Regions from separate parts of the Cryobacterium sp. 10C3 genome, predicted to be linked through region 2. Evidence: predicted binding sites of a transcription regulator. Region 2 holds the regulator's gene; each other region holds the start of a gene.
The links. Region 2 encodes LexA, which represses DNA repair genes until DNA is damaged. Its sites were predicted from a motif close to TCGAACANNTGTTCGA; they were not measured.
Positions count from the first base shown of each region.

Region 1: a site for LexA is predicted at 2,357-2,372, ahead of RGU41_RS09065 (HNH endonuclease signature motif containing protein). Genes of this name have one in related genera too.
Region 3: a site for LexA is predicted at 2,847-2,862, ahead of RGU41_RS00870 (HNH endonuclease signature motif containing protein). Genes of this name have one in related genera too.

Region 1 is NZ_JAVIWF010000002.1:1,735,503-1,739,944, reverse strand. Features, by position in the region: gene RGU41_RS09085 (LLM class flavin-dependent oxidoreductase) at 1-654, shown strand, start outside; gene RGU41_RS20835 (LLM class flavin-dependent oxidoreductase) at 671-1,396, shown strand; gene RGU41_RS09070 (LLM class flavin-dependent oxidoreductase) at 1,314-2,054, shown strand; gene RGU41_RS09065 (HNH endonuclease signature motif containing protein) at 2,392-4,074, shown strand; gene RGU41_RS09060 (cysteine hydrolase family protein) at 4,116-4,442, opposite strand, start outside.
Region 2 is NZ_JAVIWF010000002.1:1,890,552-1,894,993, forward strand. Features, by position in the region: gene RGU41_RS09835 (histidinol-phosphate transaminase) at 1-525, opposite strand, end outside; gene RGU41_RS09840 (LysM peptidoglycan-binding domain-containing protein) at 659-1,033, opposite strand; gene lexA (transcriptional repressor LexA) at 1,437-2,060, shown strand; gene metE (5-methyltetrahydropteroyltriglutamate--homocysteine S-methyltransferase) at 2,173-4,442, opposite strand, start outside.
Region 3 is NZ_JAVIWF010000002.1:55,796-60,237, forward strand. Features, by position in the region: gene RGU41_RS00855 (D-tagatose-bisphosphate aldolase, class II, non-catalytic subunit) at 1-708, opposite strand, end outside; gene RGU41_RS00860 (class II fructose-bisphosphate aldolase) at 788-1,693, opposite strand; gene RGU41_RS00865 (DeoR/GlpR family DNA-binding transcription regulator) at 1,875-2,702, shown strand; gene RGU41_RS00870 (HNH endonuclease signature motif containing protein) at 2,882-4,442, shown strand, end outside.

The DNA of each region.
Region 1 (4,442 bases), 160 kb from region 2:
TTCGAGGGCGACCGGTTCACCGTCAAGGGGCCCTCGATCACCCCGCGCCCGCCGCAGGGCCAGCCGCTCGTCTACGCGCTCGCCCACCAGAAGGTCCCGTACGAACTCGCCGTGGCCGGCGCCGACATCGTCGGCGTTACCCCGCACGACGACGCGCACCTCGAGGCCATCCTTGGGCAGCTCGAGACGGCGGCCCACGACGTGTCGCGCGGGGCAGACGAACCCCTGCGGGTCTGGACCGAGATCTCGGTCCTGATCGCGGAGACGGCGGATGCGGCCCAGGCGACCCTTGCCCGGCTCAACGCCACCCACGGGGAACCCTGGACCTCCGACACGCTCATCCTCGCCGACACCGCCGAAGCCGTCGCCACCCAGCTCCTGCACTGGCACAAGCTCGGCATCGACCGGCTGTTCGGCTGCGCCCGGCACGGCTTCCGGAAGACCTCTCGGCGATCACCGAGAGCGTCGTTCCGCTACTGCGTTCCGCGGGTGTCCTCGACCGGCCCGACGGGGTGGCCACGCTCCGCGCCCGGCTCGGATTCGGTCGCCCGGAGAGCCGCTACGCGACCCCTGCCGACGCCGACGCTCGCGGCACCGCTACGGCAGACACCGAAGGCGACCCCGCCGCAGACTCCACCTTCGAACTCGACCTGACCGGAAGCATCCGCTGATGACCACGACCGCCAGCACGACCGTCCACCCGATCGCCCAGGATCCCGCCGGGCGTCCGATTCGGCAGGTGCACCTCGCCGCGCACTTCCCCGGGGTGAACAACACCTCGGTCTGGAGCGACGGCAAGGCCGAGAGCCAGATCGCGTTCTCCTCCTTCCGGCACTTCGCGCAGAATGCCGAGCGCGGCAAGTTCGACTTCCTCTTCCTCGCCGAGGGGCTCAGGCTGCGGGAACAGAAGGGGCTCATCCATGACCTCGACGTCGTGGGTCGACCCAACACCCTCGCGATCCTGGCCGGGATCGCCGCCGTGACCGAACACATCGGCCTCGTCGGCACCCTCAGCTCGACCTTCAACGAACCGTACGAACTCGCCAGGCAGCTCGCGAGTCTCGACCTGCTGAGCGGGGGCGGGCCGGCTGGAACATCGTCACGACCTCCGACGCCTTCCACGGCGAGAACTTCCGTCGCGGCGGCTTCCTCGACCCGAAGGACCGCTACGTGCGCGCCGAGGAGTTCGTCGCCGTCGCGCGCGCACTGTGGGATGGCTGGGCGCCCGGGGCCCTCGCCGCGAACAAGGACACGGGGAGTTCCTCTCCGCCGATGCGCTCACGGCGGTCGACCACCACGGCCAGCAGTTCGACGTGAAGGGCTTCGGTACCCTCCCGCGCAGCCCACAGGGCCACCCGGTGATCGTGCAGGCCGGAGACTCTGCCGACGGCCGTGATTTCGCGTCGGCGAACGCGGAAGTGATCTTCTCCCTGCACTCCGAATTCGAGGACGGCCAGCGGTTCTTCCGCGATGTGAAGGGCCGCCTTCCGGCCGTCGGCCGCCACCCCGACTCCCTCAAGATTCTGCCGGCGGCGACCTTCATCCTCGGCGACACCGCGGCCGAAGCGCGGGAACGCTCCCGCGAAGTAGCGCTCCTGCAGGTGAGCCCGCAGACCGCGATCTCGTTCCTCGAGCAGCTCTGGGGCACCGACCTGGGCGGCTACGACCCGGATGGCCCACTGCCGGAGACCGACCCCGTCCTCGCCGACGAGGGCGTCACCCGCGGCCGGGTGCGCCATGTCGCGGACCCGGTTGCGGTCGCGAAGTCCTGGCGCGGCCTTGCTGAGGCCGAAGGGCTGAGCATCCGCGACCTGGTCATCCGCTTCGCCGCGAAGCACACCTTCGTCGGCACGCCGGTGCACGTCGCCGAGCAGATCAACCGGCACGTTCAGGAGGAAGCTTCAGACGGCTTCGTCATCGTCGGCCACACGAATCCGACGGGCCTCGACGAGTTCGTCGACCGGGTCATCCCGGAGCTTCAGGAGCGCGGCGTCTACCGCACCGAGTATGAAGCCGGCGCGACCCTGCGCGAGACGCTGGGCCTCACTCAGTAGCCCCAGGAGATTCGGGCAGCGGTGGTTGCAAATTCAGGAGATTGTTTGGGCCGGGCGGGATCGGCAGCACTGGTCCGCGGGCCGGTGCTGCTCGCCCGGGCGGATCTCCTGAGTTAGCCACCACGGGGTCGGAGCACTCGTTCTCAGGTCGGCCTTACGATTTCAGTGAGATGACCAAATCTGAATTGCCCCTGAACCCAAGCTGTTCGGCCATGATCGAACGATTCCTATCTCACTGGAATCGTAAGGCCGTCTCAGGTATGAAAGTTGGGCTGAAAGGCCCAAAATTATGTGAGTAAGTCTCGCATTCGTGTTCGATTCGGGGTAGAATCGGGGTATGGCAGGAGCTTCCGATCCCCAGTCACACACCCCGCAGTCACCCGGTTCCGGGGCTGCGGGGCACCAGCCCACCGCAGCGGGCGACCAGCTGGCCCCATCGGCGGAGTCGGCCCATCCGGTTGCGGTTGCCGAGGGTTTCGAGGGCGCGGAGGGTCTGGCCGGTTCGGTGCCGTCGGTGCATGCGGATGCTGTCGCAAGGCTCGCCGGAGCCCGGGCGGCTCTCGCGGAGGCTCTGGCTGCGATTCCGGTGGGGTTGCTCAGTGATGCGGAAGCGGTCACTGCTCTGAAGGAAGTGGAGGCCATCGGGCGCACGGTGGACGCGGCCCGGGTGAACACGGCGACGGATGCGGACCGGCGGGCCCGGGTCCTCGGCCGGGAGGGCCTGGCCTGGCGGATGGGCTGCACGGGCCCGTGGGATGTCCTCACCCGGGTGACACGGGTCTCGGCCCGGGAGGTCAAACGCCGCACGAAGCTCGGCGACGCGGTGTTGCCGCGGCCGTGCGGCGGGAGCAGCTGGTTACCGCCCTTGTTCCCGACCGTCGGGGCCGCCCTGGCAGCGGGGCAGATCGGGGTGGAGACGGCGGAGTTGATCGTGGCCGGGCTGCAGGTGATCAGTCACCGGGTGGCGCCGGATGACCTGTTGACGGCGGAGCGGGCCCTGGTCGCCTCTGCGGCCGGGCTGATCACCCCGGAGACCGAGGATTTGGCCGGGGCCGGTGTGCCGGTGACCACGGACCTGATCCGGGGCATGGTCGCGCAGTGGCAGGCGGCCCTGGACCCCGACGGGGTCCTCCCGACCGAGGACCTGTTCGAGGCGAAGTCCAACATCGGCTTCGGACAACTCAAGAACGGGCTCTACCCCGTCAAGGGCGGAGTCACGCCGGAACTCTACGGGGTGATGAACACCCTCTTCGACGCCTTCCTCAGCTTCCACGCCCGCCCGGCGTTCCCCACCGCCGAGGAACAGGCCCTCATGGACTCGGGGCAGCTGATCCCCGGCGCCGAGACCGCGGACGGCGAGAGCGACACGGGCCCGGATCTGGACGTGATCGAGGCAGAGCTCCGGGAGCGCCGGGCGGATACCCGCACGGGCGGGGAGAAACGCGCCGACATCCTCCGGGCCCTGTTCGAACACGCCGCCCGCGACGAGGACACGCCCAGCATGGGCGGGTCGGCGCCGACGGTGATGGTGCACGTCAACGCTGCGGACCTCGCCTCGGGGGTCGGGGTGGGGTGGGTCGACGGGGTCGAGGCCCCCGTGTCGTTGAAGACGGTGCACCAGCGCATCTGTGACGGCGGCTTCCAAGGGGTCCTGTTCGGGGCGAACAACCAAGTGCTCAAGCTCGGGCCGGAACGACGCTACTTCAACCGGCCCCAACGCCGGGCGATCACCGCCCGGGACGGCGGGTGCATCATTCCCGGGTGCAAGGCCCCGGCGCACTGGGCCGAAGTGCACCATGTGAAGCCCTGGGCGCAGGACGGGCCCACGACCGTCGACAACGGGGTCCTACTGTGCTGGTTCCACCACCACAGCATCGATACCTCCGGGTGGGAGATCCGAATGGTGAAAGGCTCACCGCAGGTGCGGGCCCCCGGGTTGATCGACCCGCAACGACTCTGGCGGCCACCGAACAGGCACCGCGCCCACCAGGTCCTCACCGGACCACCCAACCGCGACTGACCAACCGTGACGTGACCAACCGTGACGGGGCACGGCCTCCGTCAGCGGACCGGGAGCGACTCGAGGTCGAGGTCGGCTGCGGCGAGCACATCGGCACCGGCATCGCGGAGTGCGGCCATGAAGGCGGCATGAACGGATGCCCCCGGAACCTCAGTGCCCTGGAACTCGAAGGCAGGCGCCGCGCAGGCGTTGTGCACGATGGTGACGGCGAAGCCGAGGTCGAGGGCGGCCCTCGAGGTCGCATCGATGCACATGCTGCTCATCATGCCCATGACGACAAGGTGGTCGATGTTCTCAGCGCGCAACAGCCGTTCGAGGCCGGTGTCCACAAAGGCGTTCGCGGAGCCCTTGGTGAAGTGGCGCTCCGG
Region 2 (4,442 bases):
GTCGAGAGAGAGCGGGGTGCCGGTCGGGTTGTTCGGGGAGCACAGGAAGACGAGGTCGGGATTGACCCGGTTGACCCAGTCGACGGCGCGTTCCGGGGTGAGTTCGAAGTCGGCGTCGCGGTCACCGGCGACCCAGCGGGTTCCGGTTCCCGAGGCGAGCAACGGGTACATCGAATAGGTGGGGGCGAAACCGAGGAGGGTGCGTCCCGGCCCGCCGAAGGCCTGCAGCACCTGCTGGAGAACCTCGTTGGAGCCGTTGGCCGCCCAGATGTTCTGACGGGTGAGACCGTGTCCGAGGTAGCGGGCCATCGCCTCGCGCAGTTCCGTGAATTCCCGGTCCGGGTACCGGTTGATCCCCCGGATAGCGGCGGCCAGTGCTGCGGCGATGTCGACGGCCACGTCCTCGGGGATGCCGTGGGTGTTCTCATTCACGTTGAGCGCGACCGGCACGTGCAGCTGCGGCGCCCCATAGGGAGTGAGCCCGCGAAGATTGTCGCGGAGAGGCAGGTCGTTGAGACTGGTCACTCCCCCCATGTTACCGATGGGCCTCAGCACCGGCGGGTCATATTGCCCGTGGTTCAGTATTTGGCTTGCTCAGTACTCCGGTGGTTCAGTATCCGGCTTGCTCACTGTCCGGCTTGCTCAGTATCCGGCTTGCTCAGTATTCGGCAGGGAGAGCCAAGCGCTGGCCCGGCTGCACGCTCTCGGAGGGCAGCTGGTTCAGGTTGACGATCTCGGCGATGACCTCGCGCGGATCGGCAGAAGGGGCGATGCGCTCGGCAAGCTGCCACAACGACTGGCCCGACTGGATCGTGACGTAGTCGAAGGTCGTCGCACTTCCACCCGCGTCGGCGCTCATGCCGCTGCCGCTCAAGGTGCTGCCGTCTGCGGCGGCGAGGCCGCCGTTGAGGGCGAGGGCAAGCGCGCCGACGACGAGGGGGACGCCGGCGATCGCGGTCAGCACGGCACGACCGCGCCGGGTGATGCGCAGCCGGGTGTGCGCCCCCGGGACCAGCTCGATTGTTGTGCTCATGTCTGCCTCCTGTGTATTCGTATCCGGCTCTCGGCCGGGAGAGCCGGATACGAAGCTATGTTCCGAATATATATTCGATTGTTCGAACAATCAAGACTTTCTCCGGTTATTATTGGGGTGAAGTACACGACACACTCGAATGAATGTCTGCACTTCGCCCCAGGCTGGTTACAGTTTCGATTGACTGGTGTGAACTCAACCAGCGACCACTGACATTCGGATACGGTCGCCTCACGGCATCCACCGGGGCGACCGCCCGCCACCGTCCACCGCCACCGACAGGAGCGACATCGTGACCCAGGACAGCGTGACCCCGGACAGCGTGACCCCGTTCGCCGGCAGTTCCCCCGAGCGCGGCGGAACACGTCGGAGGAAGAGCCTCAGCGACAAGCAGCGCGCGATCATGGACGTGATCCAGCGCTCTGTCGGCCAGCGCGGCTATCCGCCGAGCATGCGGGAGATCGGTGACGCCGTGGGCCTGTCGTCGCTGTCGAGCGTCACCCACCAGCTCAACCAGCTCCAGCTGAGCGGCTACCTGCGCAGGGACCCGAACCGGCCCCGGGCGCTCGAGGTCCTGATCGAGCTGCCGCAGTCGCCGGAGGACACCGCGGCCGGCGCCGCCGAGAACTTCCAGCAGGGTACCCCGGTGGGCGACGCGGCAATGGTGCCGCTCGTCGGGCGGATCGCGGCCGGTGTTCCGATCATGGCCGACCAGCAGGTCGACGAGATCTTCCCGCTCCCGCGCCAGCTCGTCGGCAAGGGCGAGCTGTTCATGCTCAAGGTCGTCGGCGAATCGATGATCGACGCCGCGATCATGGACGGCGACTGGGTCGTCGTCCGCCAGCAGAAGACCGCGGAGAACGGCGAGATCGTCGCCGCGATGCTCGATGGCGAGGCGACGGTGAAGGTCTTCCGGCAGCGTGACGGCCACACCTGGCTGCTGCCGAGGAACACCAACTTCGAGCCGATCCTCGGTGACCACGCCGAGATCCTCGGCAAGATCGTCGCCGTCCTGCGTTCCCTGTAGCTCCCTGTAGATCCCCCGTGCGCGCCAACTGCGCCGCTTCGCGCCAGGCAAGCCTGGCGCGAAGCGGCGCAAACGGCGCGTCGCGCGCGGCGGGTGTTCGCCGCGAGGAGGATCAGGCGAGGGCGGGCACGCCTGCGGCGAGGCGGGCGCGCACGATGCGGGTCGCCTCGATCATGTTTCCGAGAGACTCGACCGTCTCCGCGTAGCCGCGGGTCTTGAGCCCGCAATCCGGGTTCACCCAGACCTGACCGGCCGGGATGGCGGCGACGGCACGGTCGAGCAGCTCCGTCAGCTCGGCAACGCCCGGCACCCGCGGTGAGTGGATGTCGTAGACGCCCGGGCCGATGCCGTGGTCGAAGCCATTGGCCTGAATGTCCGTCACGACCTCCATCCGGGAGCGGGCCGCCTCGATGCTCGTCACGTCGGCGTCGAGAGCGCGGATCGCCTCGAGCACGACACCGAACTCGGAGTAGCAGAGGTGGGTGTGGATCTGGGTGGCGTCCCGCACCCCGGCGGTCGCGAGCCGGAACGAGCCGACGGACCAGTCGAGGTAGTCTGCGTGGCCGGCCTTCTTGAGCGGAAGCAGTTCGCGCAGGGCCGGCTCGTCGACCTGGATGATGCCGATTCCGGCGGCCTCGAGGTCGGCGATCTCGTCGCGGAGGGCGAGGGCGACCTGGCGCGCCGTCTCGCCGAGGGGCTCGTCGTCGCGCACGAAGGACCAGGCGAGGATGGTGACCGGGCCGGTCAGCATGCCCTTGACCGGCTTCGCCGTCAGCCCCTGCGTGTAGGTCGACCAGTCGACGGTGATCGGCTTCGGGCGGGAGACATCGCCCCACAGGATGGACGGGCGGGTGCAGCGGCTGCCGTAGGACTGGACCCAGCCGTTCTCGGTGACCGCGAAGCCGTCGAGGTTCTCGGCGAAGTACTGCACCATGTCGTTGCGCTCGGGTTCGCCGTGCACGAGCACGTCGAGGCCGATCTCCTCCTGCAGGGCGACGACCCTGGCGATCTCCGCGCGCATCAGGTCGCGGTATTCGGCGTCGCTGAGCACTCCGGTGAGGAAACGGGCGCGGGCACGGCGGATCTCCCCGGTCTGCGGGAAGGAGCCGATGGTCGTCGTCGGCAGGAAGGGCAGCGCGAGTGCGGCCTCCTGGGCGGCGAGCCTGTCGGCGTAAACCCCTCGGCTGTACGAGGCGTCGGTGAGCTCCGCGGCACGGGCCCTCACGGCACCGTCGCGGACGCCGGGGGCGGCGCTGCGGGAGGCGAGTGCGCCGGTCGCAGCGTCCAGTTCGGCGCTGATGGCCTCCCGTCCGTCGGCCAGGCCGCGGGCGAGGGTCACAACCTGGCCGACTTTCTCGTCGGCGAATGCGAGCCAGCTCACGAGTTCGGCGCCGAGCGCGGTCTCGTCCGCGACGGTGTGCGGGACGTGCTGGAGGCTCGTCGAGGTCGAGACGGCGATCCGCGGCGACAGTGCGCCGGCCCCGGTGACCTGAGCGAAGGCATCCGCCAGGTCACCGCGCCAGATGTTGTGCCCGTCGATGACACCGGCGACGAGGGTCTTCCCGTCCAGCCCTGGGGCGGTCTCGGGGAGCGTGCCGCGGACGAGATCAAGGCCGATGGCCTCGATCGGTGCGCCGGCGAGCACGGGCAGGGCGTCGTCGAGGCTGCCGTAGGGGGCAGCGACGAAGATCGCCGGACGCTGGGCGAGGTGCCCGAGGGTCCCGTACGCCCACTGCACGGCGCTGAGGGTCTCGGCGCGGGGCACGTGGATGCTCTCGCTGACGAGGCCGGGTTCGTCGAGCTGCACCCACTCGGCACCGGCGTCGGCGAGGCGCTGCAGCAGGGTCGCGTACACCGGAATGAGGTCATCGAGCCGGTCGAGGGGCTCGAAGCCCGCAGGGGCTTCGTCGCTCGGCTTGCTGAGCAGCAGGAACGTGACCGGGCCGACGATGACGGGCCGGGTCAGGAAGCCGGCGGCGCGTGCCTCCTCGAATTCGCGCACGATCCGGTCGCTCGAGAGGGAGAACTCCGTTTCCGGCCCGATCTCGGGCACGAGGTAGTGGTAGTTCGAGTCGAACCACTTGGTCATCTCGAGCGGGAGGCTGTCCCCCTCGCCGCGGGCGAGGGTGAAGTATCCGGCGAGGTCGATGTGCCCGTCGGCGTCGACGAGTCCGGCGAAGCGGGCGGGCACGGCGCCGACCGTGCAGAGCGCGTCGAGCATCTGGTCGTAGTAGGAGAACGACTCCGGGATGGCGGAGTCGGTGCGGCCGAGGCCGAGGGCGGCGAGGCGGTCGCGGGTGGCCTGACGGAGTCCGGCCGCGGCGGCCTCGAGTTCGACGGCGCTCGATGTGCCGGCCCAGAAGGATTCGACGGCCTTCTTGA
Region 3 (4,442 bases), 1.8 Mb from region 2:
CTGCAGGTGGTCGAATTCCACGGCGGGCTGCACGACGAGCGCGATGATGCGTGGCCAGATGTCGGTGAGGCCGACCTTCTCGAACGCGGCGCGGTGTCGGTCGAGGGTCGCTCGGGCCGCCACGGCGGATGTCGCAGTCAGGGTGCCGAGGGTCTCGTGCGCGCCTCCCGGTACCGGGACCTCTGTGCCGATCACGTACAGGATGTCGCTCGGGAGGCCGGCGCGCGTGGCTGTATCCTCGGCAACCCGCAACAGCCGTGCTGAGCGATCGGCCGCGAGGTCGTCGCCGGCCGGCACGGGATCCCCGGCGCAGGACATGCTGCAGTCCAGGTGGATCTTGGTATAGCCGGCTTCGACGTATGCCGTGACGAGGGCGTCGGCATTCGCCATGGCCTCGTCAGCGCTGAGGTTCTGCCATCGGTTGGGACCGAGGTGGTCGCCACCGAGGACAAGCCGGTCCCTGGCGAAGCCGACCCTGTCGGCGATCGAGTAGACCAGATCGCGGAAGTCGGCCGGACGCATGCCGGTGTACCCGCCGAACTGGTCGACCTGGTTGGATGTGGCCTCGATGAGAACGTAGGTTCCGTCGGCATCCGCCTGGCGGATGGCAGCCTCGAGCACGGTCGGGTGCGCCGAGCATACTGAATAGATTCCGACGGTTTCACCCGCCTTATGCCGACGTACCGTGTTCCAGAGTTGATTAACCATTGTGCTCCTTTGCAGTCCCACGGGCGTCCCGTTGTTCGGGGCGGGGTGGTTCGATCGATGGGTCTCGGGGGTGGATGGGTCAGCGGGTACCCAGCCCGGTGAGGAGGGCTGAATCCGAGGTGGTGGGGTTGTGCGCCGCTGCCGTGTCGAGCACGGTGCACAGGTGCGTGACGGTGCGGGAGATGGACTCGCAGCCGTCGCGAATGTATGTGCGCGGATCGGTGACATCCGGGTTGGTGGCCAGGAACCGCCGGACGCCGCCCGTGAATGCGATGTTCAGTGCCGTTCCGACGTTGATCTTGCGCATTCCGGCGGCGATGGCCGCGACGAGCGTCGTGTCGCTGACGCCGGAGGATCCGTGGAGGACGAGGGGGACGGGCACGATTCCGGCGAGTTGGGCGATGAGCGCGAGGTCGAGCTCGGCAACCTGTGACGTCATCGCGTGTGAACTGCCGACCGCAACGGCGAGCCCGTCGACGGTGGTCTGCGCGACGAAGTCACGCGCCTCATCGGGCTGGGTGCGTGCGAGCGGAGAGTGTGCGCCGTCTTTGCCGCCGATTTCGCCCAGCTCAGCCTCGACCCAGAGGCCGCGGGCGTGGGCGCGCCGAGCCAGTTCGCGGGTCTGGCGAACGTTCTGGTCGTGGGGGAGATGAGCGGCATCGACCATGATCGAGCTCACGCCGAGATCGTTCGCCAGATCGATGGCGTGTTCGGTGAGCGCAAGGTCCTGGAAATGGTCGAGATGAATGGAGATGGGCGCGGAGGACTCGGCGGCGATCTTCGCGCAGGCCGCGATGATCGGCGAGATCCTGCCGTTGTGGAACCGGATCGCGTTCTCGCTCACCTGGAGAATCGCGCCGGTATTGGCGCGCTCCACTCCGATCGCGATGGCTTCGGCGTGCTCGAGGGTGATCACGTTGAAGGCGAGAACGGCACGGTTGCCTGCGCCGAAGTGGTCGATGAGATCGCGAGTTGTGGCGAGCAAGATGACGAGCTCCTCCCGGCAGTGATGGAGTGCGATTCGGGCGATGTCGGCTCGACACCATCCGTGCACTGCACCATCACGATGGCCATGGCTTGATACTGCGCCAGAGTGCGCGGAGCGCGCAATTTTGCTGCTAAAGTGGACAGAAATACTGCGCGTTTCAATTTCGGTAAGGCGTCTCATGATCCAGAACGGCTCGTATCCATCCACCCCTCGTGCGGTCTCCGGCAAGCGCTCAGAGCGGATGCGCTTGGTGCTGTCGCTCCTTCACGAACAGACGAGCATGTCGCAGTCCGCGCTCGCGGAGGCGCTCGGTATTTCGGCGGCGACCCTGCGGCGCGATCTGGCGGACCTGGACGAACAGGGGCTGCTCGTGCGGACGCATGGCGGGGCCCGCGCCCTGGATGCCCGCAGCGAAATTCCCGTTCGGCTCCGGAATACCCAGTTCCGTGAGGCCAAGCAGTTGATCGCGCGTCGTGCGGTGGAAATGATCCCCGCTGGACCGTATGCGATAGCCCTGAGTGGGGGGACCACGACGGCCGAGGTCGCCCGGGCGCTCAGTAATCGGTCAGGACTGACCATTGTGACGAATTCGCTCACTATTGCGCTGGAGTGCGCGGCACGCCCGAAGCTCAAGGTGATCATGACGGGAGGCGTCGTTCGGCAGAGCTCCTTCGAGGCGGTCGGCTCGCTGTCCGAGAACACGTTCAAAGCGATCAACGTGGGCACTGCCATTCTGGGCACCGACGGCATCAGCGTGTCAGGGGGTGTGACGACCCACGATGAAACCGAAGCGCGCACCAATCACGCCATGGTTGCCAACGCCCAGCGTGTGATCGTCGTTGCCGACGGTTCGAAAGTCGGACAGGTCACCCTCGCGAAGATGGCCGACCTGAGCGAGATCGACGATTTCGTCACAGATTCCGACGCGGACCCCGCCGCGCTTCAGTTGATCGCAGACGCCGGGGTAACCGTACACATCGTCGACCTCAGCGCTGTGCGTCGGTAGGGCACGGCATAGTCCTCAGAATGTTCGCCGTGACACAGAGGCCGCGGCCGACACGCAGGCGGGAGGACGTTGCGCGCGCGGCGATGTGGTCGTGATCAAATTTGATTTCTGAATAAGTAAGCCATTTAATTAACTGAGTAAGTCTCGTATTCGTATTCGATTCGGGGTAGAATCGGGGCATGGCAGGAGCTTCCGATCCCCAGTCACACACCCCGCAGGCCCACGATTCAGTGGCCGCGGGTGATCAGCCCACCGCAGTCGTCGAGTCGGCCTATTCGGTCGCGGTTGCCGAGGGTTTCGAGGGCTCGGAGGGTCTGGCCGGCTCGGTGCCGTCGGTGCATGCGGATGCTGTCGCAAGGCTCGCCGAGGCGCAGGCGGTTCTCGCCGATGCCCTGGCGGCGATCCCGGTCGGGCTGCTCAGCGACACAGAAGCTGTCACGGCGCTGAGTACCGTGGAGGCGATCGGTCGGACGGTGGATGCGGCCCGGGTGAGCACGGCGACGGATGTGGACCGGAGGGCCCGGGTCCTCGGCCGCGAGGGCCTGGCCTGGCGGATGGGCTGCACGGGCCCGTGGGATGTCCTCACCCGGGTGACGCGGGTGTCGGCCCGGGAGGTGAAGCGGCGCGTCAAGCTCGGCGACGCGGTGTTGCCGCGGCCGTGCGGCGGGAGCAGCTGGTTGCCGCCCTTGTTCCCGACCGTTGGGGCCGCCCTGGCGGCGGGGGAGATCGGGGTGGAGACGGCGGAGTTGATCGTGGCGGGGTTGCAGGTGATCAGTCACCGGGTGGCGCCGGATGACCTGCTCACGGCGGAGCGGGCCCTGGTCGCCACGGCGGCGGGGCTGATCACCCCGGAGACCGAGGATTTGGCCGGGGCCGGTGTGCCGGTGACGACGGACTTGATCCGGGGCATGGTCGCGCAGTGGCAGGCGGCCCTGGACCCCGACGGGATACTGCCCCAGGAGGACCTTTTCGAGGCGAAATCCAACATCGGCTTCGGCCAGTTGAAGAACGGCTTGTATCCGGTGAAGGGTGGGGTGACGCCGGAACTGTTCGGGATCATGAACACGATGTTCGACGCCTTCCTGAGCTTCCATTCCCGGCCCGCGTTCCCCACCGCCGAGGAACAGGCCCTGATGGACTCCGGGCAGATGATCCCCGGCGCCGAGACCGCGGGTACCGACGCCGACACAGGCCCGGAGCTGGACGTGATCGAAGCAGAGCTCCGGGAGCGGCGCGCGGACACCCGCACGAGTGGGGAGAAACGCGCCGACATCCTCCGGGCGTTGTTCGAACACGCCGCCCGCGACGAGGACACGCCCAGCATGGGCGGATCCGCCCCGACCGTGATGGTGCACGTGAACGCCGCAGACCTCGCCTCCGGGGTCGGGGTGGGGTGGATCGACGGGGTCGAGGCCCCGGTATCGCTCAAGACAGTGCACCAGCGCATCTGTGACGGCGGCTTCCAAGGGGTCCTGTTCGGGGCGAACAACGAAGTCATCAAGCTGGGTCCGGAGCGGCGCTATTTCAACCGGGCGCAGCGCCGGGCGATTACCGCCCGGGACGGCGGCTGCATAATCCCCGGCTGCAAAGCCCCGGCGCACTGGGCCGAAGTACACCACGTGAAGCCCTGGGCGCAGGACGGACCGACCAACGTCGACAACGGGGTACTACTGTGCTGGTTCCACCACCACACCATCGACACCTCCGGGTGGGAAATCCGGATGGTGAAAGGCTCACCAC